Regions from separate parts of the Rummeliibacillus sp. NPDC094406 genome, predicted to be linked through region 2. Evidence: a T-box and tRNA genes for the amino acid it is inferred to sense, from the RefSeq annotation. Region 2 holds a T-box; the other holds one or more tRNA genes.

Region 1 (11,936 bases), on a different contig from region 2:
CCTCATTCTTTCTATCAATATTCTTTTTTTGTGACTGATTTTTATTTTATACTGTCGGTCTATTTTTTTCAACACATAAATATTAACAGTATCAAAACGTTGATGTGTAAGCGTTTTTACTTTAGAATGGTAGTATAAATATTATAAAAAGGTGAATTTATGAATACGCGTAAAAGAAAAGTACTCGACGTTGCACGTAGTTTATTTATTGAAAAAGGCTTTAACGAAACCTCTATAATGGATATCATCCATGAAGCAAAAATCTCAAAAGGAACTTTCTATAATTACTTCACTGCGAAAAACGAATGTTTAATAGCTATTTTGCAGGAAAGTCGTGAAGATGCAAGTAACCGTAGACATGAACTTATTTTCGGGCAAGATCCTAAAGATATTAATATCTTTGCGAAGCAAATCGCCGTGCTCATGCATATTAATCGTGAACAAAACCTTTTGCAAATTTTTGAGTCTATTTACCATTCAAGAGATGTAGGCGTTAAAAAAGTGGTAATGAGGCATCATCTACAAGAACTTGATTGGCTCTCTACTCGATTAGTTGAAGTCTATGGTAAAGAAATCAGTGTAATGAGTTACGAATGTGCGGTTCAAGTATTCGCAATGATTCAACACACCATTCGAACATTACTAGTTGCTGAAGATCGTTGTGTGGACCCTGAAGCTGTTGTCAAAATGGCGCTTAGAAATATTGATGCTATTATCCCGCGCATGTTAGAAACGAAAGAGGTTCTAATAGGTGTAGAAACAATTCACTATATAAAAAATAGTGTTGAGCATATAGTGATTAATAAAAACATGATCATAAAACAACTAAAAGGTTTTATCGAAGGATTATCAAAGAGTGATCCAAAATCTGGAGTTGAATATGCAAATTATATATTAGCTGAATTTCAACAAACAGAACCCAAATTATTCATAATTGAAGCACTCCTTACACCTTTCCGTAAATCATTTACAAAAACAACGCATGCATCTGAAGCACGAGAAATCGCAAATTATATTTGGCGTCTTATCAAAGAAGAACAACCAATTGATGAAAATTAACAAAAAGCAGCTCACCCCCTAAAATAGAGGATGAACTGCTTTTTAATGTCTTTTGACATTATTTACTCTATCAAATAGAATTCATCATGTTATTCTTTACCTTCTAAGTGTTTCTTTAAAATTCTTTCTTCCTGAATTGACTAAAATATCTACTTTAATATTACGAATAGAATTCTCATTTAATTCAACTTTCCCGTTTTTTTGAAGTTTCTTCCACGCTTTTGGATCTTTGCGATATAGATATTCAGATAGATTGTAGACATCAGCATCAATACTTAATCCTTCTTTAAAAGTATCTCTAATCTCCTTTTTAACTTCCTTTTCCACTTCTTTTTTAACTGTTTTTTCTTTTATACTTCCTTGGAATCCCCCCAACTCTACTTCCATTTTTATATTTACATCAAAGGAAACCGAATTATTTTTAACGATTGGCGTAACTTTTACAGCATCCACTTTTCCGTTACCGGTAATATAACGCTTTCCCTCAGAGTCAAGCATAATTGACAATTCTGCTCTTTTGGTTTTCTTATCCATCCACGGTAATCCTTTTGCTTTATCGCCTGAGATGTTCCCTTTAAATCCCTTTGGAGTAACTACACTCACTCCATTTAGAGTAGTAATCATATTCTTTTCTTTTTCCGTTTCCCAATTATGAAGAAGTGACACGGAGGGGATAGCCACTTCATAACTCGGCTCGTCTAGTTTGAGTATTAACTGTCGAACATTCAAAGGCTCAATCGTAGAATCTTGTCTAAATGAATTTAAAGGATCTGATAATTTAGATAATGATATTGCTTTATTAAGAATAGGTGTTACTAACATGACCTCTTTCAAAGGCTCATTCGTGCTATACACCCAAGTTAGATATCTTGTATTTAGAAATCGGATAAAGGGATTAATAAATGAATCCATCTTTCCGGATTTAAGCAAATCTTCAGAAAAAACTATATATGCAAGATGCCCCCAATAAAGTTCTTCATCCATTGATTTGTACAAATTATAAAACGCTTCTTGTTCTGTTTTACCAGACGAATGTCCCACTTCAGCCTGAATATTATTAGGGTTAGGAGGTTGTTCAGATTTTGCTATGTTGGCAAAATCAATAATTTGAGTATATATTTCGATTTTTCCATCTTTATAACCAACACCTACTCCGTAAATATAGAGCATTCGCTCAGGTTCTTTTGTATCCCAACATCCTGAGATTAGCGTTATGAGCATTATAAGTACTATCAGTATTTTCTTATTCATTTTTTCCCTCTTGAGTCTTAGTTTGATCTTGAGTATTTGTCTGACCTTGATTATTTGTTTGATCTTGAGTATTTGTCTGAACTTGATTATTTGTTTGATCTTGAGTATTTGTCTGACCTTGATTATTTGTCTGACCTTGAGTAGTATTTGTCTGACCTTGATTATTTGTTTGATCTTGAGTATTTGTCTGAACTTGATTATTTGTCTGAACTTGATTATTTGTTTGATCTTGAGTATTTGTCTGACCTTGATTATTTGTCTGACCTTGAGTAGTATTTGTCTGACCTTGATTATTTGTTTGATCTTGAGTATTTGTCTGACCTTGATTATTTGTTTGAGCTTGAGTATTTGTCTGACCTTGAGTATTTGTTTGATCTTGAGTATTTGTCTGACCTTGATTATTTGTTTGACTTTGAGTATTTGTTTGATCCTGAGTATTTGTTTGACTTTGAGTATTTGTTTGACCTTGAGTATTTGTTTGACCTTGAGTATTTGTTTGACCTTGAGTATTTGTTTGATCTTGAGTATTTGTTTGACCTTGAGTATTTGTTTGATCCTGAGTATTTGTCTGACCTTGAGTATTTGTTTGACCTTGAGTATTTGTCTGACCTTGAGTATTTGTTTGACCCTGAGTATTTGTTTGACCTTGAGTATTTGTTTGACCCTGAGTCCCTGTTTGACCTTGACTATTTATTTGACCCTGAGTCCCTGTTTGATCTTGAGTATTTGTTTGACCTTGAGTATTTGTTTGACCCTGAGTCCCTGTTTGATCTTGAGTATTTGTTTGACCTTGAGTATTTGTTTGACCCTGAGTCCCTGTTTGACCTTGAGTATTTGTTTGACCCTGAGTATTTGTTTGACCTTGAGTATTTGTTTGACCCTGAGTCCCTGTTTGATCTTGAGTATTTGTTTGATCTTGAGTCCTTGTATTATCTAGAGTATTTAAAGATTCTGGACGCTTAGTATATTTCTTTGCGGGTAATCGAAATAAAGACTTAGTTATGGTTGACCAACTTAGATCTGCTGTAATATTCATATAAGGAACTCCAAATATCCTTATATTTGATAAAAGAGCAATTGTAAAGAATAATGATAAAAAAAAGCCGAAGAACCCGAATAATGCAGATACTAAAATAAATAAAACACGTAATGCACTGACCGCTGTTACTAGTGATTGGTTAACGAGTGTAAATGTTGCAATAGTCGAAGTAGCTATAATCACAACCATCGCAGGACTTGTAATACCTGCTCGAATAGCTGCATCTCCAATAATTAACCCACCTACAACACCAATCGTACCACCTAGGACAATTGGAAGACGTAAGCCCGCCTCACGAAAGAGCTCAAACATGGCCAGCATAACGAGCATTTCAAGTGCTGCAGGGAAAGGAAGTCCTGTACTTGCTTGAACAACGGTTGCTAAAAGTTGGAATGGCAATTGATTTTGATGAAAAGTTGTTAAGCAAAGCCAAAATGCTGGTAGAAGTGCACCAACTAATAGCCCAACAATTCGCATTACTCGTTGAACTGAACCAAAGACTACTGGATATTCATTATCCTCACTTGTCTTTAATAATAAAAATAGATTGACTGGGGTAACCATTGCATATGATGTTCCATCAACAAATATAATGAACCTTCCTCTAACAAGAGATTGAACAGCATAATCTGGTCTCCCCGAATATTCATGTCTTGGGAACATAAGGGCACCATTATTTATACGTTCCATAAATAAATCAGCACTCCATACAGCATCTGTGTCAACTTTACTAATCTGCTCTTTTATTCCATTTAATATATCTTTATTTGCAATATCATCAAAATATAGAATGGCAACTTTCGTTTTTGAACGTTTTCCCGCTTCTAATTTTTCGACGCACAAGGAATTGGTTGGCAAGCGTTTTCTTACTAAAGCAATATTTACAGCGATATCTTCTATAAAGTTATCCCTTGGTCCTTTTATGGTTACTTCTGTACGTGTCTCTTCAGGATTACGATTTGGTTTTTTGGCAATATTACTGGAAAAAAGGAGCTTTCCTTCTTCGAAATAAAGTAGAACAAAACCTGTATATACTAGTAATATCGCTTCTTGTTCATCCTTCACTTTTTTTAAATCTGGGACATACAATTGCGATTCCACTTGTTTTTCTAGGGATTCATCCGTCAAATTACTACATAAGAACCCAACACGTGGGACAATGACTTCATTTAATAACTGCAGATCAATCATTGATTCACATGTGATGAGATGTATTGTATGATTATCAAATTTATACTGTTGGAATTTAACATCTGCAGATTTCTGAAATAACTGCTGCAAGACATTCAAATTCATTGAGTTTTCACTTGGTTCGATTGTTCTTCACCACCTTTCTTGTCATTTTTATCTTTATCTTTTTTGGATGACTTTCCCGATGCTAATGCAACAATCGAAAGGAATAACGATAATATGATAAAGAAGAGAAAAGTACTTATTAAAAAATATTTTCCATTAATATCCAAAAAAACATTATCTTTCAAAAGAATTAACGATAAACAGATGAAAAAAAATGGCGGCGCAAGCTTAGTCCAAATTTGTTTTTTATCTTCAGACATATTCAATATGTCTGAACAAATATATAAGATAAGACTTACTCTTAGGAATGTCCCAGTTAGCCACTGATAAATAGAGAAGAAATCTATATGTTCAATAAAACGCCCAATTGTTGCTAGACCCCATTCTTCATAAGCTGGATACCTCTGCTTCGCTGCTTCCGATGGTCCAAACTCTGTAATAGCTCCAATGAGTGGACCTGTTGTTAAGCCCACTAATATGAGGAGCATTATTGCAAAATGATACCATCGCATACGATTTTGTATTTGATGATGAATAAAAAGTAGCAGCAGTAACTCAACAAATCCAGATGCAGGGTAAACAGCCCCCATTAAAACTGGTTCTAGCCCATGTTCAAAAAACGGTCGTAATAGCTCATAATCCTTCACTTTTATATTGACAAATGCCACAAAAAAACCAAAAATAACTACACCCGTTAATACAAATACGTTTACTATGACAATAGTTTGCAAACCCAATGTAGCAAGAAAAATAATAAGCGCTGCATAAATGACTAACAAAATAACAACTGGCGTCTTCTGTAAAAAGGTTGTAGAAACCCAAAGTAACGTTTCTCTCATCGTAAACGCTGCAAGTAAGAGTAAATAGAAAGCTGTAATATATAAGACAATCGATGATCCAACTTTTCCTATTTTTTGTTTTAACCAATCTTTAATCGGCTCTTGGTTAGATTTATTATGGACATAAACTATAAGAAACAACCATATAAAGGTTACAAATGCTCCAAGTAAAACAGATGCCCACCCATCTCTTCCAGCAGACTTTAATATTGATGGAATAACGGTTACATGATTTTTTAAACCAATGAACGTCATCGTCAAGAATACAACATGTAAAATACTAATGGTTCCCGCGTTCTTCATTTATTTACCTTCCATCATTTATTGATAAACGATAGTTTTGACAACAATTCATAATTTTATAAGTTATACATGGAGAATGGTTTTAAAAGATAGCTATTCATAACTCAGCTTATCTATATATTTGAGAATAAAAAAATCCTCTAATCAAAAAAATGATTAGAGGATGATTTTCCAAGGGAAAAATTGGGTATAACTAATACTAGTTCTACTCCCTTATATACACAAGCCCTTATATCATAAGGGTTTGTGCTTTGTTTTAGTACGCCCACGGAGGGAATCGAACCCCCAGCCTAAGAACCGGAATCTTATGTTTTATCCGTTAAACTACGTGGGCAAAAAAGTATTTGCGACTTATCTATTATACAAATTAAATAGGAACAATTCAATAAGGTAAAAAAATAATCGTAATATTTGACCTTTATTGACCATAATGTGTATGATAAGGTTACAGCTGAAATATATATAAAGAATTTCAGCATATTGAAGACGAAATTACCTTATTTAATTGAGGAGGCTATTCACATGAACTTAATACCTACAGTTATTGAACAAACAAACCGCGGTGAACGTGCTTATGACATCTACTCTCGTTTACTAAAAGACCGCATCATTATGCTTGGAAGTGCTATTGATGACAACGTTGCGAATGCAGTTGTATCTCAATTGTTATTCCTTGAAGCGGAAAATCCTGAAAAGGACATTTTCCTTTACATCAACTCTCCTGGCGGTAGCGTAACAGCTGGCATGGCTATTTACGATACAATGCAATTCATCAAACCAGATGTACAAACAGTTGGTATGGGTATGTGCGCATCAATGGGATCATTCTTACTTACAGCTGGCACAAAAGGTAAACGCTATGCTTTACCAAACTGTGAAGTTATGATTCACCAACCTCTAGGTGGTGCACAAGGTCAAGCAACTGAAATCGAAATCGCTGCAAAACATATCTTAAAAACACGCGAAAAATTAAACGGTATCCTATCTGAACGTACTGGTCAGCCTATCGAAGTCATCGCTCGAGATACAGATCGTGATAACTACATGACTGCCACACAAGCAAAAGAATACGGTTTAATCGACCATATTATGGAACGTAATGAATTAAAAAAATAAACAAGAAACAGCGGGAACGGCAAGGCTCGAATAGAGTCTTGTCGTTTTTTTGTTACTATCCATGAAATTTTGGGTACTATCCGAGGTTTCTGGGCCTCTATCCAATTAAAAAAGCGGTGTAGAACAACTAAATTGTTCCACACCGCACTTCTTGAATTACATTAGTCTTCGTCTTCAATTATTTTAACAAGTTTTTCTAATGCTTTCTCTTCGTCATTACCTTCTGCACTTAATGTTATTGAAGTTCCTCTAGCAATGGCTAAGCTCATAATTCCCATGATGCTTTTGGCATTTACCTTTTTATCATCTTTTTGTAGGAAGACATCGGCAGTGTGACGATTTGCTTCTTGTACAAATAACGCCGCTTGTCTTGCTTGTAATCCTGATTTAAGATTTACTACTACTTGTTTTTCTACCACAATTGCTCCCCCTTTTTTAATAAGTACATTTTACATTACTTTTACATTATCTTAAATAATAGGAATTTTTAAGTTCTTGATTTACTTACACTTTATAGCATAGCTGTTTATAAAAGCTAGCAATTCCTTCATATTGTAGAACGGTGAAATGATGTCACTAAACTTTTAGTTTTTCTCCACGTCTTAGCGCTTCAGCAATTTCGTCAATTTTGCGTAGACGATGATTTACACCTGATTTACTAACGACACCTGTTGATACCATTTCACCGAGTTCTTTTAATGTTACTTCTTGATATTCTACCCGTAATCTTGCAATTTCACGCAGTTTTTCCGGTAGTTGTTCAATACCAATCATGTTATCGATATAGCGTATATTATCCACTTGGCGAATTGCTGCTCCAATTGTTTTGTTTAAGTTGGCTGTTTCGCAATTAACTAGTCTATTAACACTATTGCGCATATCACGAACAATTCGTACATCTTCAAATTTTAGCATGGCTTGGTGCGCACCTACAAGACTTAGAAAATCTGAAATCTTCTCTGCTTCTTTTAAATAGGTAACAAAACCTTTTTTACGCTCAATTGTTTTTGCATTGAGTTCAAAATGATTCATCAAGTTCATCAACGCTTCCCCGTGTTCCTTATATAAAGAGTACACTTCTAAATGATACGAAGACGTTTCAGGGTTATTGACAGAGCCTCCCGCTAAAAATGCTCCACGTAAATAGGCTCTTTTATTTTCTTCAGTGTGGATTAACTCTTTTGAAATCGTATGATTAAAAAGAAAATTACCCGAGAGAATATGTAGCTCTTCTAGTAACTCTTTTGCACCTTCACGTACTCGACAAATATAAACATTATTTTTCTTAAGTCGCATTTTCTTACGCACTAAGAGCTCGATTCGATAGTTATATAATTTTTTCAAAATGGTGTACATTCTACGAGCAATTGCTGCATTTTCAGTTTGCACGTCAAGACTCAATTGACGATTAGCAAATGACAGAGAACCATTCATTCGGATAAGGGCAGATAGTTCTGCTTTTAAGCTTGTATCTTCTGCTTCAACTTGAGTTAGTTCTTTTTTTGTTTCCGAAGCAAATGACATATCGACTCCCCCTCTCTATCAATAATTTATTTTACGCTAATTCGACAACTTTTGCTTGTTTTGTTGATAATTTGTGGCATATTCTACTAACCATGCAGCAACACGGTTCGCTTCATGGCGCACAACACCATCATGAATATTTGCAATATCCTTTTTCACGACTTCTAGTCCCATACTTTCTAATCGCTCAACGTCGAATTGTACAGGCTCTGCAGACTCTTTAATATAAGCTTCCCTAATTGCTTTTGGTACCTCTTCATCGTTAATTAAAATGGTTTGAATAAAATTCTTACCAACATGGTCATACAGCGCTTGCACATGATCTCCTGCAGTATAGTTAGATGTCTCACCAGATTGAGTCATTAAATTACAAATATAAATCTTGTGACCTTTCGATTCCAATACTGCCTTTTTAATTCCCTCAACTAAAAGATTTGGCAGAATGCTAGTATACAAACTTCCAGGTCCTATAATAATAATATCCGCATTCTCGATGGCATTAACTGCTTCTTGTAATGGCAATACATCTGGAGGTGACAAATATACGCGTTTAATTCCTGTATTAAACGTTGGAATTTTTGATTCACCTTTTACGAGTGTCCCATCTACTAATTCAGCTAGTAATGTAATTCTTTGATTAGCTGCTGGTAAAACTTTACCATGTACATTTAATACTCGACTCATTTCGCGAATAGCATGCGAAAAATCCCCCGTTATTTCTGTTAATGCCGTAAGCATTAAGTTACCGAGAGAATGACCACCTAATTCTTCTTTCCCTTTAAAACGGTATTGAAACATTTCTTCAACTAACGGTTCCACTTCAGATAATGCAGCAATAACATTTCGAATATCACCGGGTGGCGGAATCGCGAAGTCATCACGCAGTCTCCCTGAGCTTCCACCATCATCTGCAACAGTTACAATAGCGGTCAAATCTACAGGATATTTCTTTAACCCACGAAGTAATGTAGACAGACCCGTGCCACCACCGATGAGAACAATCCGCGTTTGTTTTTTTTGCATAAGGTTATCCCTTTCTCTTTGCAATATCGCGATGGGTAATCACTGTCGGAGCATGTTGATCAAGGTGGCTGCCAAAGTATTCTGCTAAAGTAACCGAACGATGTTGTCCACCTGTGCATCCAAAGGCAATGATTAATTGCGTTTTCCCTTCTTTTTTATAAAGCGGTATCATAAATTCAAACAAATCCATTAATTTATCTATTAACGTGTTTGTTTCCTCATACTTTAATACATATGATGAAACTTCCTCATCTAATCCCGTTTTAGGTCGTAGTTCCTCAATATAATATGGGTTTGGTAAAAAACGGATGTCGAAAACCAAATCTGCATCGATTGGCATGCCATATTTGAATCCAAAAGACATGACATTCACTGTGAATTTTCGAGAATCTACACCTGAAAATTGTGCAATAATCCGTTGACGTAATTCTCTTGGTTTCATACTTGATGTATTATAAATATATTGAGCACGTTCTTTGACATCCGCTAAAAGCTCACGTTCATGATGAATTCCGGTTAGTGGTAAACCATTTTCAGATAGTGGATGTGAGCGACGCGTTTCCTTGTATCGACTCACTAACGTTTCATCATCTGCATCTAGAAATAATATCTTAGTTGCAACAAGGTCTTCTCGTTCAATACGATCCAATGCCTCAATTAATGATGAGAAGAAATCACCACCACGCAAGTCCATTACAGCCGCAATACGAGAAATTTCTTTTTTAGATTCTTTCATTAAATTTAAAAAAGTCGGTAATAAAGCTGGTGGTAAATTATCTATACAATAATAACCCAAGTCTTCAAAACTTCGAATAGCTACTGATTTTCCTGCACCAGACATTCCCGTTATAATAATTAACTCGTTTACTGACTGTGGACTAGGCATTCCATCCATCCCCTTCACACGATATCTGTATTTTTTCTTCTAACAATTGGAATTCTTCTGTATATGTAAAAGTTCCATATTGTGTACCAGATTGTTCAACTGCAAATAATAAGTTCGTGCGATCTCCTTCTGCCATTGGTAAATGCTTGAGATCCTCTATAGGGTGCCATTCTAATACACCTTCACGTGTTTCTTTATATGGTATTCCTTGTAAATCCTCTGCTACAAAAGTGAAAAGCATCCACTCATTCACTACTTCTTCTCCACGTCTAATGACCATTGTGTAAACGCCTTTTAGATGTGGTTTCATCGCAGTAGTGCCTGTCTCTTCTCGAAATTCACGACTTGCTGCTTCGAAAATAGACTCTCCACTTTCAATTTTCCCTCCAGGTGCAACATACCAACCGCGTCGTGGCTTCTTTAATAAAAGTACTTTGTCGTCTTTTTTGACTAATAAATTGGCGATTCTCTGCACACACGACACCTCATTTCTAACAATTCTTATAATCTTTATTATACATTTTTCCACTGTCCGAGTACAAAGGAATAATCTAAATACACAATTTCAGATGATTTAATTCAAATAATCACTGGAATGTTAACATTACTTAACTAATGTGTTTATTGCCACTCAGACGGGCATTCGCACTACTTGGATGGCCGAAACAGTGTTGAATACTTATGCTATACTTCTTACCACATTCGTTATCAATTAAGCTTCAAAGTAAAGCACGTTAAGGTTATAATAACCATTTTCTTACAGTTTAAGTAATAAAAAGAGGCTGTTTCTGTCAGTCGAGGGAACCGATAGAAACAGCCACAACAATATTCCTATAATAAAAAGGGGTTATTACCTTATTTACTATACACAATCATTATTTCAGCTATATGACAAGTGTATTAAGAACACGTTAAAAAGATTATTTGATTACAAATTTCTCTTTTAGTTCTTCAACGTATTGTTGAACAACTTGAGCAGCGATACTTCCATCACCAGTTGCCGTAACGATTTGTCGTAATGTTTTGTCACGTACATCACCAGCAGCATAAATACCTGGTACAGACGTTTCCATTTCCGCATTCGTTTTGATGTAGCCGGCTTCGTTTAGAATTCCTAGGTTTTCGAATGGTTTTGTAAGTGGCAACATTCCGATATAAATAAATACACCGTCAGCCTGTACTTCTTGTTCAGTACCATCAACAGTAGAAACAAGTGTTACGCTACCTACTTTACCGTCCTTTTCATTTACTTCTTTAACAGTATTATTCCAGATAAAATCTATTTTCTCATTTGCAAATGCACGATCTTGAATAATCTTTTGTGCACGTAATTTATCTCGACGATGTACGATTGTTACTTTGTCAGCAAAACGAGTTAAGTACATGCCTTCCTCTACTGCAGAGTCCCCGCCGCCTACAACGATCAGGTTTTTATTCTTAAAGAATGCACCATCACATACTGCACAATAGCTGACTCCACGGCCACCAAGTTCTTTTTCACCTGGTACACCCATTTTTTTATATTCTGCACCTGTTGTAATAATGATTGCACGTGTTTTATATTCTTTTGAACCTGCTTTGATGGTTTTGTACTCTTCTC
Region 2 (11,936 bases):
GTTATCTAAAGAACTCTAAAAAGGCACAACAAAATATGGACTTTTTAACTATGATCATGCTAGAAGCTGGTTTTACATCGATTACCTCGGAATGGTGGCATTATAATGATACCAATGTCGATTTTCCTACGCTTGATGTACCTGTAAAGTAGATGCTTATACATACATCTTTCTTTTGAAAATAATAAAAAATACATAGTTTATTTTTATTATATTGTGGCAAGATAAGTTGAACCGAAAGAAAGGAAGATGCCATTATGTTTAGTTTCATTTGGTATTTAATCATAGGAGGTATTCTAGGTTGGTTTGCTGGCCTGATACTGGGCAAGGACATACCAGGTGGTATAATTGGAAATATTATTGCAGGTATCATTGGTGCTTGGATTGGTGGAATGTTATTTGGCACATGGGGACCGAAAATAAGTGATTTCTATATATTCCCTGCTCTTATAGGTGCGGTTATTTTAATTGCAATTATAAGCCTTATCTTAAAAGCAATGAACAAATAATCGGGGCGCGAATTCCAATACTGGAATTCGCGTTATTTATTTTAAGTTGGATGAAGCTAGATTGCTTTTAAAATGATTTCATTAATTTTAGAGATGATTTCATCAGCTACATTATGAGCTAACTCTAATTCGGATGTGAAGCCGACGCATGAGCAGTTCATTTCACCAAGCACATAACGATCATTGCCAAGCTCATCCGTATCTAAGATAAAGTCTGCCGTCCAGATCAGTGGTAAATCATAGCCACCTAAACGTTGCATTACATCAGGTAATTGACTTAGGAAGGTATTTACTAGGTCTTTCCAATCTTCGGGCTTATCATATCGATAATTTGCACCAGAAAACAATGTTGCACTAAATGCATCTTCGCTATCAGCAGGTTTTTTGTGTACAACGTTAATTGGTTTGTCATGTAACATAAATAATCGAATTTCGCCTTCTTTAATACGTGGCAGAAATTGCATATCAACGAGCATGCCATTATCACCAACAATATATTGTTCGCAGAAATCCATGAAAGTAGCTAATTCAAAATATTCCACATGATTATCTTTTGCTTCTGTGCATTTGATTTTTGCGGTTAGAGGAACTTCTGTAGCGTCTTGTGCTAGCTCGTCCATTAATTGGACACGCCAAATACCTTCACCTGTTGAACCACGATTTTGTTTTAACACACGAATACCATGCATTAATGATTTTGGAAAAGTCTTTTTGAATTCTTCAATTGTATAGTAAGCATACGTATCACTAGGTACAAGAGAAGTATCTGTTAATTTTACTAAAGCATCCTTCGCTCCGTAACCAATCATCGCATCAGGATGGGGCATACCGATAATGCCTTCTTCGCAAAGCTGGCGTAGCATAGAAAAATAAGCTGATTCGTCTTTTAAATTTCCTGGATTAATACGAGAGACATAAGCAATGGCATTTTCCTTTACATAATCTAAAATCTCTTGCTTTTTTGCCACATCAAAGAAAATCACTTCCGCATCTTGACCACGTTGTTGTAAAGCATGAACCATAGGCATCGTATCTTTTCTATAGCCATCTGGACCTTTGTCGTTTCCGCCTTGCACTTCAAAAAATATAACTTTCTTTTCCAATAAAAATCCTCCTTAATATAGATTGTCATTCTATTTATAGAATACAATAAAAGTGGTAACTGTAAATGAAAAAAATGTATAAAAATTATGAATAAATAATCACTACTTTACAAAGTGTGATCTATAAAAGAAATCTAACACGATATTTTTAATAAAAAAACGATATTTTTAGCATTAAATAGAATATTCATTTGCATGAATAGGGAAGTAGGGGAAGACAAGCTTTAAGGGAGGTATAAGGTGAAGATCATATTGTGAAGTTGTGTATACATTTCTCATTACAAAAGACTCCGGACTTATTACCTGGTGTAATAGGTTGGGGAGTATTGATAACCATATTGTATCATTAATGAGTGGATTTAGTCTCGAAAAAATGGTGTCGAAAAAAATTTTTTTGCCTAAGAGTCCTCATTTCCTTGAGTGATTTAGTATAAATTTTTTTCTATAGTTCATTATAAAATTGAGATGATTTTTATATGCAATATCTCCAAGTATTAACCATATACAGGGGAGATTTTATATAGATTCCCGGCAATTGAAATTTATTGCCGGGTTTTATTTTCAGTAAAATACGTATATCCTTTTCCGTAGGATGGATAACATGAAAAATGGAGATCTTGATTTGAAGATCTCCATCCGTTTTATATGAAATAAGCCAAATATACCCCAGTAACAAGTATGACAATTACGATGTAAACAAGTTTCTTCCAAGAAGCTTTAATGCCAAATAAGCCTAATAGTAGGGCAGTCGAATAAATACCAACACTAAAAAATCCAATAGCGATTCCTGTAAATCCACCAACTAAAAGGCTAACGATAAATACTAAAATGGCAAATACAAAATTACTTGAAATTCGGTTACCGTGGCTTAATTTTATTGGAATTAAATACGTAATTGCATCAATAACTAGCCCAAGCAGTAAACCAGCTAAATACATATAAGTAAACAGATGCACGTACCCTCACCACTTTCTGAATTTTCTGGTTATTAATTTATTATATGAGGGGTTTTTTAGGGAGTACTAGTACAATTGTCTACTTAAAAAGCTCCCGATTTTTTAGAAATCGAGAGCTTTTACTATTTATATCATTGGATGATCTAAAGAATACAACCGTTTATAACGTGTGCTTCTTGAAAGCAATTCTTTATGTGTACCTTTTAAATGGACCATTCCTTGGTCAATGAAAATCACTTGATCCATTTGATCAACACCTGCTAAATGGTGTGTAATCCAAATTATTGTTTTGCCTTCTAATGTCTTCAAAATTGTATCAATTAATTGATTTTCAGTAATCGAATCGAGGCCAACTGTAGGTTCATCAAGAATAACGATTGGTGAATCTTGTAGCAAAACACGCGCTAATGCAATTCGTTGTCGCTCGCCACCGGAGAAACGTTCGCCAAGTTCTTGCATTCGAGTATTGTATCCATCAGGAAGCGACTCAATGTAATGATGCATTTGGACTTTTTTAGCTGCTTCAATAACTTCCTCGTCTGTTGCATGAACATTGCCTAAACGAATATTATTCATAACAGTCGTATCAAATAAATGAGGCTTTTGTTCAAGTACACCTACGATATCAGCAATATCTTCATGAATCAGAGCAGTATCATGTTCATTCAATCGAACGGAGCCTTCTGTTGGAGTTAGAGCACCTAAAATTAATCTGGCTAATGTACTTTTACCCGATCCGGTTTTACCTAAGATAGCAATCTTTTCGCCTTGTTGGAACTGTAAGGTAATTTGTTGTAAAACATTTTGCTTTGTTGCGTCATATTTAAAAGAAACATCATTAAATGTGATCGTTAAAGGTTGATTTTTCAATTTCATTACTTGCTCTTTTGCAGATGGTAAGCTTTCAGGGCTAGCTTCTTCAATCGCATCTAATCTTTTTAAAGAGGTATCATAATTTGGCAAGTGACTAACAGCATCAGAAACCGGTGCAAAAGCTTCTGCTAATGGGAATACAACCAACACGAATGCTGCAATCCAGATATGTGCGAATTCTCCTGCATTCGCACTTGTTCCAGCAAAGGCAATCATCACTAAAGTCACAACAGCAACGACTATTTGAAATAATAAATTACGTCGACGATTTAAAGAATCCATTTCATATTCCAATGCATCTTGTTGCTGCTCAATATTTTCATATGCTGTTAAAAATGTTTGTTGTTTACCACTGATCTTCCAATCACTTAATCCCATGACTGCATCAGTAAGGGACGCATATAATTCGCCTCGAAGTGATTTCATTTGAATCATTCGTTTGCGGTTTGCTAATAAAGATACAAGTGGAATAATCACCACTAGTACAAATAATAGTAAAGCCATCAGTAATGCAAACGGAATGGAGAAGAAACCTAAAGCGACAACTGCAATGATGTATAAAATGAAAGCAAAGATACTAGGAAAGATAGTTTTTAAATATAAATTTTGTAAATGTTCTATATCATCTGCTAAAACCCCAAGTAAATTCCCAGTTGAAAAGCGATTAGAAAGTGTTAAAGCCTGCGTTTCCAATTTTTGATATAAACGGACACGCATTTTTGAAAGAATTTTTAAGACAAATGAATGGCCAGTTAGTTGCTCAGCATAGTTAAATACAGGACGGAAAATACCAAAAGTACGCACAAGCACGATCGGTACATATACTAATAAAATATTTTCAGGGTGAGTAGCTGATTTTGAAATCAAATAACCTGAAGTAAACATTAATGCACTTGCACAAATAAATGTCATTGTTCCTAATAAAAAAACGAGCAAAAGTAGTTTTTTGTTTTGTTGTAAATAAGGTTTTACCCATGCATGTTTGAAGATGTTTGATTGTTTTGGTGCCATCATGCTACTCCTCCGTTCCATGCGTTTGTTGATGAACTAATTCATAGTAGTAGCCTTGTTTTGCAAGGAGTTCCTCGTGTGTTCCTTGTTCTACAATTTCACCGTTATGCATAACAAGAATCACGTCCATATTTATCATCCAGTGAAGACGATGTGTTGCAAAGAAAATTAATCGATTTTCAAATAACGGAAGCATACGTTGTTTGATTTCCCATTCGGTCTCAATATCTAAATGGGCTGTTGGTTCATCAAATAGTAAAATTTTACGAGAATCGTCTAGGAAAGCCCTTGCAAGTGCTATACGTTGTTCTTGTCCACCACTTAAAGCTCGGCCAGTTTCACCGATGATTTCATCATATCCATTTGGTAGTGAATCAATTACTTCTGTTAAACCAGCACGTTCACATGCCTTCTTAATTTGCTCATCTGTGGCATCCTTTGTATAAAAGGCGACATTATTACGAACGGTATCATGAAACAAATAAGGGTGTTGCGGAACGTAGTAAATTTGTTTTTGCCAATCTACATTTGCAAATGAATGGACGGACTTCCCATTTATTTGAATTTCGGCACTATTCGCTTCTGCAAAGCCACTTAATGCATTGATGAAAGTAGATTTACCAGAACCACTTGCTCCTATAATCCCTACTCTTTGATTGCCTTTTAAGTTAAATGATACTTGATTCAATGAAGGCTTGTTTGATCCTTCATGTTGAACAGTCATGTTTTTAATCATGACAGTGGAATGTCCACCCCATGTTGAAATGGATGAAGTGTCTTCTTTAGAAGATGGTCGATTTAATATAGCTGAAATGGCTGTAAATGCGTTTTTTCCATCCAATGTTGCGTGATAATCTGAACCAAATTCACGAATTGGTGCGAAATATTCTGGTGCCAATATTAAAATGATTAACGATGGCAATAACACGAGTGATCCTTTGATTAACCCTAAACCTAAAAATAATGCAACAATTGCAATCGAAATACTTGTGAAGAATTCTAGAGCAAATGTTGATAAGAAAGCCACTGCTAATGTTCCCATTGTAGCTTTACGATATTGCTCACTGACATTGCGAATATTACGATCGTATTTTTTACTTAATCCTAAAAAGCGTAAAGTTTGTAAACCACGAAGTGAATCCACAAAGTGATTGGACAATACTTGATAAGATTCATATTGTTTATCTGCCTTTGCTCTTGCTGCAATACCTAGAAGAATTAAGAAGAAGATTAATATAGGGAGAACGAGCAAGAGAATAAGAGCGGATCTAATATCGATTGTTAAAGAATAGAAGAAAATCATGACTGGAATGACAAACATATTCATTACTTTTGGCAGAAATAATTTCATGTATTGTTCAACGTTTGAAATGCCTTCTAATGCCATTGTCACCATATTTCCTGTACCTTCTGTTGCGGTAATGTTAGGGCCGAGATTAAATAATTTAGCTGTTAGTTGTTTTCGTAAATCAGAGCCTGTTTTCATTGAAAAATATGACATATATTTTTCTCTAAAGTAGATCACGATATGTTTCGCAACGAAGCAAACAAAAAATAATAACATAGGGAGCAGCTGATCAGCCAGCTGCTCCTTATGGAATAAGTTTGTAATTGTCGTCGCTAAATAAATCGCTTGGAGGATAGTGAAGGTACCTAGGAGAGTAGCCATCACGAATAAGAACACAAGAGTTCCTTTTATTCCACTAAGTTTAAATAGCGCTTTGTCAATCATTTATGTCACCTATTTCTTAGGGCTAATACGTTTACGGAATACATAGTAGCTCCAAATTTGATAACCTAATACGAATGGAAGTAATGTACAAGCTACTTTTGTCATCACGGTTAATGTGTAATGTCCACTTGCTGCATTTTCAATCGTTAAGTTAAAGGATGGATCAATTGAGCTAATCATGACACGTGGGAACAATCCGATAAACAGCATTGCTACGACAAAAGCTATAGCAAGACCTGAGAATGTAAAGGCGAAACCTTCACGGCCCTTATTTGCAAATAACATGCCTAAAACAGTTGCTAGGACTGTTAATCCTAATAATACTGGTGTTGCGATTGGACGTACATCAAATAGATCTGTTTGGAAGTAAGACAATACTGCAAAGATAACTTCACCTACAAATAATAGGATATACACTTTATTTAACAGAGAGATTGCTCTTTTATGAACATCACCAGTTGTGCGTAAACCGATAAATGTTAATCCGTGTACAAGTGCAAGTAGTACAATTGCAAGTCCACCAACCAATGAGTAAACATTCACGAAATCAGAGAATGAACCAAATAGGTGCATGTCGCCATCAATCGGCATACCATGTACAAGACTAGTAAATAGCATACCTAGTAAGAAAGGTGCTACAAGGCTTCCGATAAAGGTTAACCAATGGCAGAGGTTTACTCCTTTATCAGTTTTGGCATGATGACTAAATTCGATTCCTACTCCACGGGCGATTAATACAAGTAAAAGGATGACGAATAATGTGTAATATCCAGAGAACATGGTAGCGTACCAGTTAGGAAATGCTGCAAAGAGCGCACCACCTGCTGTAATGAGCCATACCTCGTTAGCGTCCCAGAAAGGTCCAATTGTTCCGAGTAATTGTTCACGTTCATGTTTGTTTCTAGCAAGTAAGCGTGTTGCCATACCAACCCCAAAGTCAAATCCTTCTAGGAAGAAGAATCCGACAAAGAGAACTGCGATTAGTACGAACCATAATGCTTCTAAACTCATTCTTCAAACGCCTCCTTGTCCATCAAATCTACTTTAGTATCTAATTTTTTCTTAAGAATGGCATCCGGGCCTTGTTTTGCTACTCTAACGACCATCATAATCATGACAACAGCAAGGATAACATATGCCGAACTAAATGATATGGTTGAGAATAAGAGTTGTCCTTTTGAAACGTTTGGTGAAACAGATTGAGCAGTTGTGTAATAACCGAATACAGTCCATGGTTGACGACCAATTTCAGTCATAATCCATCCTGTAGTGTTTGCGATAAAAGGTACTGCAATTGCTCCAATCATTAAGCGTAAGAACCATTTTTGGTTTGCAATTGTTCCGCGATTTGCGAACCATAAACCTAATAATGAAAGAAGAACCATTAAGCCACCGAACCCAGCCATAATACGGAAACTCCAAAATACGGTTTTGACTGGAGGAATGTAGTTGACGTTATCTCCATAGAGCTTTTCGTATTTTGCTTGAAGCGTTTTCATACCTTCAACAGAACCATCAAATTCACTATAAGCTAGATAGCTTAATAAGTAAGGAATATTAACTTCCCATTTATTTTCTTTATTTTTTGTATCGATATCTGCTAATAATGTCCAAGCTGCAGGATCGCCTGAGTCATTCCATAGTGCTTCGGAAGCAGCCATTTTCATTGGTTGAGATTCCATTAAATGTTGTGCTTGATCATGGCCTGAAAACATGATACCAAAGCCAGCAATACAAGCAACAACCATTGAGTAGTTAAATGATTTTTTGAAAAATTCAGTATTTCGTTTTTTCAGTAAGTTATAAGCGCTAATACCACCTATAATAAATCCACCGGTTGCAAGCGCACCAAAAATTGTATGTGGGAATTCTACTAGCAATTGTGGGTTCGTTAATAATGCCATAAAGTCTGTTAAAACAGCTTTCCCATTTTCAATTTTAAATCCAACTGGTTCTTGCATAAAAGAGTTTGCAGCTAATATCCAAAGTGCTGATAACATTGTTCCTAATGCTACAAGCCAAGCGGATAAAGCAATAACCCATTTAGGTAGTTTATTTCGACCAAACATCCAAATACCGATGAATGTAGATTCCATAAAGAAAGCAAGTAAAGCTTCTACAGCAAGTGGTGCACCGAATACATCTCCCATAAATCGAGAGTATTCAGACCAGTTCATCCCAAATTGGAATTCTTGTAAAATACCAGTTACAACACCAATTGCAAAAGATAGTAAGAATATTTTTCCCCAAAATAGAGCCATGTCTAAATATATTTTTTTCTTCTTCCACACATACATGGTTTCAAAGATTGCAACAAAGAAAATCATGCTAATTGAAACTGGAACGAAGAAGAAGTGGAAAATAGTGGTTATTGCATACTGAATTCGAGCTAAATCTAAAATTTCCATATGAACTTCCTCCTAAGTAAAATCCAATGATTTTTAACTTCCCTTACAGTATACGACCTGTTTCTTTTTTTGAAAGAGCGAAATTAGTACAAAGTGTCACGAAATTGTGGTCATATTGTGTCGATATTGATATATTCATAGTTAACACTATATGAACAGTGTTAACTAGCCGTTTATCAATGGATATTTATAATATACTATCCTTTTTTTGTTAAATATCATTATATTTACGATCGGTTATTCATATCTACTTATCTAGGATTTCTAATGACAAATATGCTGTAACAAAATATTCAAACTTAAAAATAATACAGTTGTGAAGAAAGTGTGAAATTAGTAGTGTTTTTGGTTAAAAATGGAGGTGGAAAGCATCAATAAAATTGTTATAAGTTTAGATAATTTTTCACCGTTTCTACGGATGGAAAAATGAAATGAGTTTTTGTATGAGCATATAGCTGCAGTTCGTCAATTGTGGCTTCCGCACTTCAATTCTCCATGAATTGGTCGTATATATTAATAGTCAATTAAAAATAAAAGATGATGAATCAATAGTTGAAGAAGACAGATGGACTATTTGGATAGCGGAGAAAACGTAAACCATCACTATTTAGGTGGAAATAAAAATTTTCCTTATATCATTTCATTTATTCAAACTCACTTAAGGACCCTAGTCTTAGAATTTTTCATATATGAATAATGAAGTATATACGGTAGATGAACTCAACAATATTAATTTCTTTGATTATTGTTTGCATGGGCATTCACCTCAAATTAGAGCAATTTTTATTGAGCTGAAATGAAGGAAATATTAAATAAAATGTCGAAATAAAAGTCGGTAAAGTAAAAGAAAATAAGAGGTATATATATGGGATACGTCAAGGAACTAAGAAAGCTAGTAGGAAGCCGTCCACTGATTCTTGCTGGTGCAAATGTTATTGTATTGGATAAGGAAAATAGGCTATTAATGCAATTAAGACAAGATAATAATTGTTGGGGATTGGCTGGAGGAGCATTGGAACCTGGTGAGAAGTTGGAAGAAGCGGCAAAAAGAGAATTGTTTGAAGAAACAGGACTAGCGGCTAAAGCATTAACCTTATTTAAGGTTTTTTCAGGAGAAGAATTCTATTATCAGTATCCACATGGTGATGAAGTTTACAATGTCATTTCTACATATATTTGTACAGATTTTTCAGGAGTATTGCAGATAGATCAAGAGGAAGTACAAGCATTACAATTTTTTGATATGCAACAATTACCACCAAATATCAGTCCGCCTGATTTGCCGATTATCAGGGAGTTTATTGATTCATACAATTAAGTGGAAAAGTATAATAATCAAGCTCACATATACCAATAGCTAGATAAGGCTACTTTACAGGAAATAGCATGATCGATGGATTGTTTTAATTTCTTAAGAATATTTTTAGATAAAAATATTGATTTTTCTAAATATTCAATGTATGATAATGGAAATTCATAATGTAAATTCTAAGAAAAAGAGAGTAGTTTATAAAGGGATGTCAAGCGAGTTAGGGATAGTGTGAGCCTAATACAGATCTTGTAAATGAAACGCACTTTGGAGAAACTTTTTGAAATCAGTAGAAAAGCTCGGGGAGACACCTCGTTAACAATAGTGAGCGGTCACAAATGTGGCAACTAGAGTGGTACCACGGGAATTTATGCTCTCGTCTCTTAATATAGAGACGGGGGCTTTTTTATTGGGGAGGGAACTAAGATGATAAATGAAAAACAGATAATAGCAAAGGTTATACAAAACGTTATTAACCACGAAATAGAAAGTGAGAACATAATAGCACTTTTAGAAAAGCCTAAACATGCACATCTAGGCGATATGGCTTTTCCGTGTTTTACACTATCCAAAATATTTAGAAAAGCGCCCGATCAAATAGCAAGTGAAATAGCTAGTCAGTTGGATGATCAATTGATTCAGCAAACTCAAGCTGTAGGTGGTTATGTCAATATTTTTTTAAACAAAGAAATAATCACGAAAAATGTTATAGAAACGATTATAAAAGAACAAACAACATATGGAGATCAAATATCGACAAACGAAAGCATTACCATTGATTTCTCATCACCTAATATCGCTAAACCATTTTCAATGGGGCATTTACGTTCAACTGTTATAGGTAATGCATTGGCTAATATTTCAAAAAAGAATGGATACGAAGTGATTAAGATAAACCATTTAGGAGACTGGGGTACGCAATTTGGAAAGCTCATTGTTGCCTATAAATTATGGGGAGATCCAACAAGAATTGAACTGTCTCCTGTTAAAGAACTATTAAAAATTTATGTAAAATTTCATGAAGAAGCTGAATTGGATGATAAGCTAAATGATGAAGCTAGAGCAGCTTTTAAACGTTTAGAACAAGGTGATGAAGAGGCTTTACAGCTATGGCAATGGTTTAGAGAAGCTTCGCTAAAAGAGTTTCAAAAGGTTTATGACTTAATAGGAATTTCATTTGATTCAAACGCTGGTGAAGCTTTTTATAATGACAAGATGGAAAACATTGTAGAAGAATTAAAGGAAAAGCAACTACTCGTCGAATCTAAAGGTGCATTAGTTGTTGAATTAGAGAACATGCCACCTAGTTTAATCATGAAAAAAGACGGCACAACATTGTACGTTACTCGAGATTTGGCAGCTGCGATATATCGTCATGAAACATACGGTTCTACGAAATCATTTTATGTAGTAGGAAATGAACAGTCCCTCCATTTTACACAATTATTTTTGGTGCTTCAGAAGATGGGACATGAATGGGCTAATGGACTTCAACATATCCCATTTGGAATGATGCTAAAGAACGGCAAGAAGATGTCAACTAGAAAAGGGAAAATTGTTTTGCTAGAAGAAGTACTTGTAGAAGCTATTGATGTGGCAAAAAAGAATATTGAAGAAAAAAATCCAAGCATTGCAAATAAAGAAGAAATAGCGAAAATGATAGGAATTGGTGCAGTGGTTTTTAATGATTTAAAGAACGATCGTATGCATGATATCGATTTTTCATTAGAAGATATGTTGAATTTTGAAGGAGAAACTGGCCCCTATGTTCAATATACTCATGCAAGAATTTCCTCTTTATTGAAAAAAGGTGGGTTCTGTCATAAAGAAAATATTGAATTAAATGGATTGAATGAAAAAGCATGGTCAACCATTGTAACTTTAAAAGATTTCCCAACGATTATTGTGAAGTCATTTGAAAATGCTGATCCATCACAAATAGCGAAATACTGTTTGGAATTATCGCATCAATTTAACAAATACTATGCAAATACAAAAATAATAGATGAATCACCAGCTCAAAATGCAAAACTCG

The links. The T-box of region 2 lies ahead of argS (arginine--tRNA ligase). A T-box ahead of a tRNA ligase gene usually reads a tRNA of that ligase, here a tRNA-Arg.
Region 1: it encodes a tRNA-Arg, which carries the amino acid that the T-box ahead of argS (arginine--tRNA ligase) is inferred to sense. The anticodon was not compared.

Annotation. Positions count from the first base shown of each region.
Region 1 covers NZ_JBIWGZ010000006.1:135,777-147,712, forward strand. Annotated here, with positions in the region: gene ACIQ4I_RS15855 (TetR/AcrR family transcriptional regulator) at 160-1,059, shown strand; gene ACIQ4I_RS15860 (Ger(x)C family spore germination protein) at 1,156-2,310, opposite strand; gene ACIQ4I_RS15865 (spore germination protein) at 2,303-4,645, opposite strand; gene ACIQ4I_RS15870 (GerAB/ArcD/ProY family transporter) at 4,642-5,787, opposite strand; tRNA gene ACIQ4I_RS15875 (tRNA-Arg) at 6,050-6,121, opposite strand; gene clpP (ATP-dependent Clp endopeptidase proteolytic subunit ClpP) at 6,310-6,903, shown strand; gene ACIQ4I_RS15885 (HPr family phosphocarrier protein) at 7,065-7,322, opposite strand; gene whiA (DNA-binding protein WhiA) at 7,480-8,427, opposite strand; gene ACIQ4I_RS15895 (gluconeogenesis factor YvcK family protein) at 8,464-9,450, opposite strand; gene rapZ (RNase adapter RapZ) at 9,455-10,336, opposite strand; gene ACIQ4I_RS15905 (NUDIX domain-containing protein) at 10,329-10,811, opposite strand; gene trxB (thioredoxin-disulfide reductase) at 11,257-11,936, opposite strand, start outside.
Region 2 covers NZ_JBIWGZ010000003.1:622,473-634,408, reverse strand. Annotated here, with positions in the region: gene ACIQ4I_RS11415 (M15 family metallopeptidase) at 1-152, shown strand, start outside; gene ACIQ4I_RS11410 (GlsB/YeaQ/YmgE family stress response membrane protein) at 258-509, shown strand; gene ACIQ4I_RS11405 (Cj0069 family protein) at 566-1,612, opposite strand; gene ACIQ4I_RS11400 (hypothetical protein) at 2,254-2,568, opposite strand; gene cydC (thiol reductant ABC exporter subunit CydC) at 2,695-4,452, opposite strand; gene cydD (thiol reductant ABC exporter subunit CydD) at 4,457-6,181, opposite strand; gene cydB (cytochrome d ubiquinol oxidase subunit II) at 6,194-7,195, opposite strand; gene ACIQ4I_RS11380 (cytochrome ubiquinol oxidase subunit I) at 7,192-8,592, opposite strand; gene ACIQ4I_RS11375 (NUDIX hydrolase) at 9,458-9,910, shown strand; T-box leader at 10,074-10,288, shown strand; gene argS (arginine--tRNA ligase) at 10,328-11,936, shown strand, end outside.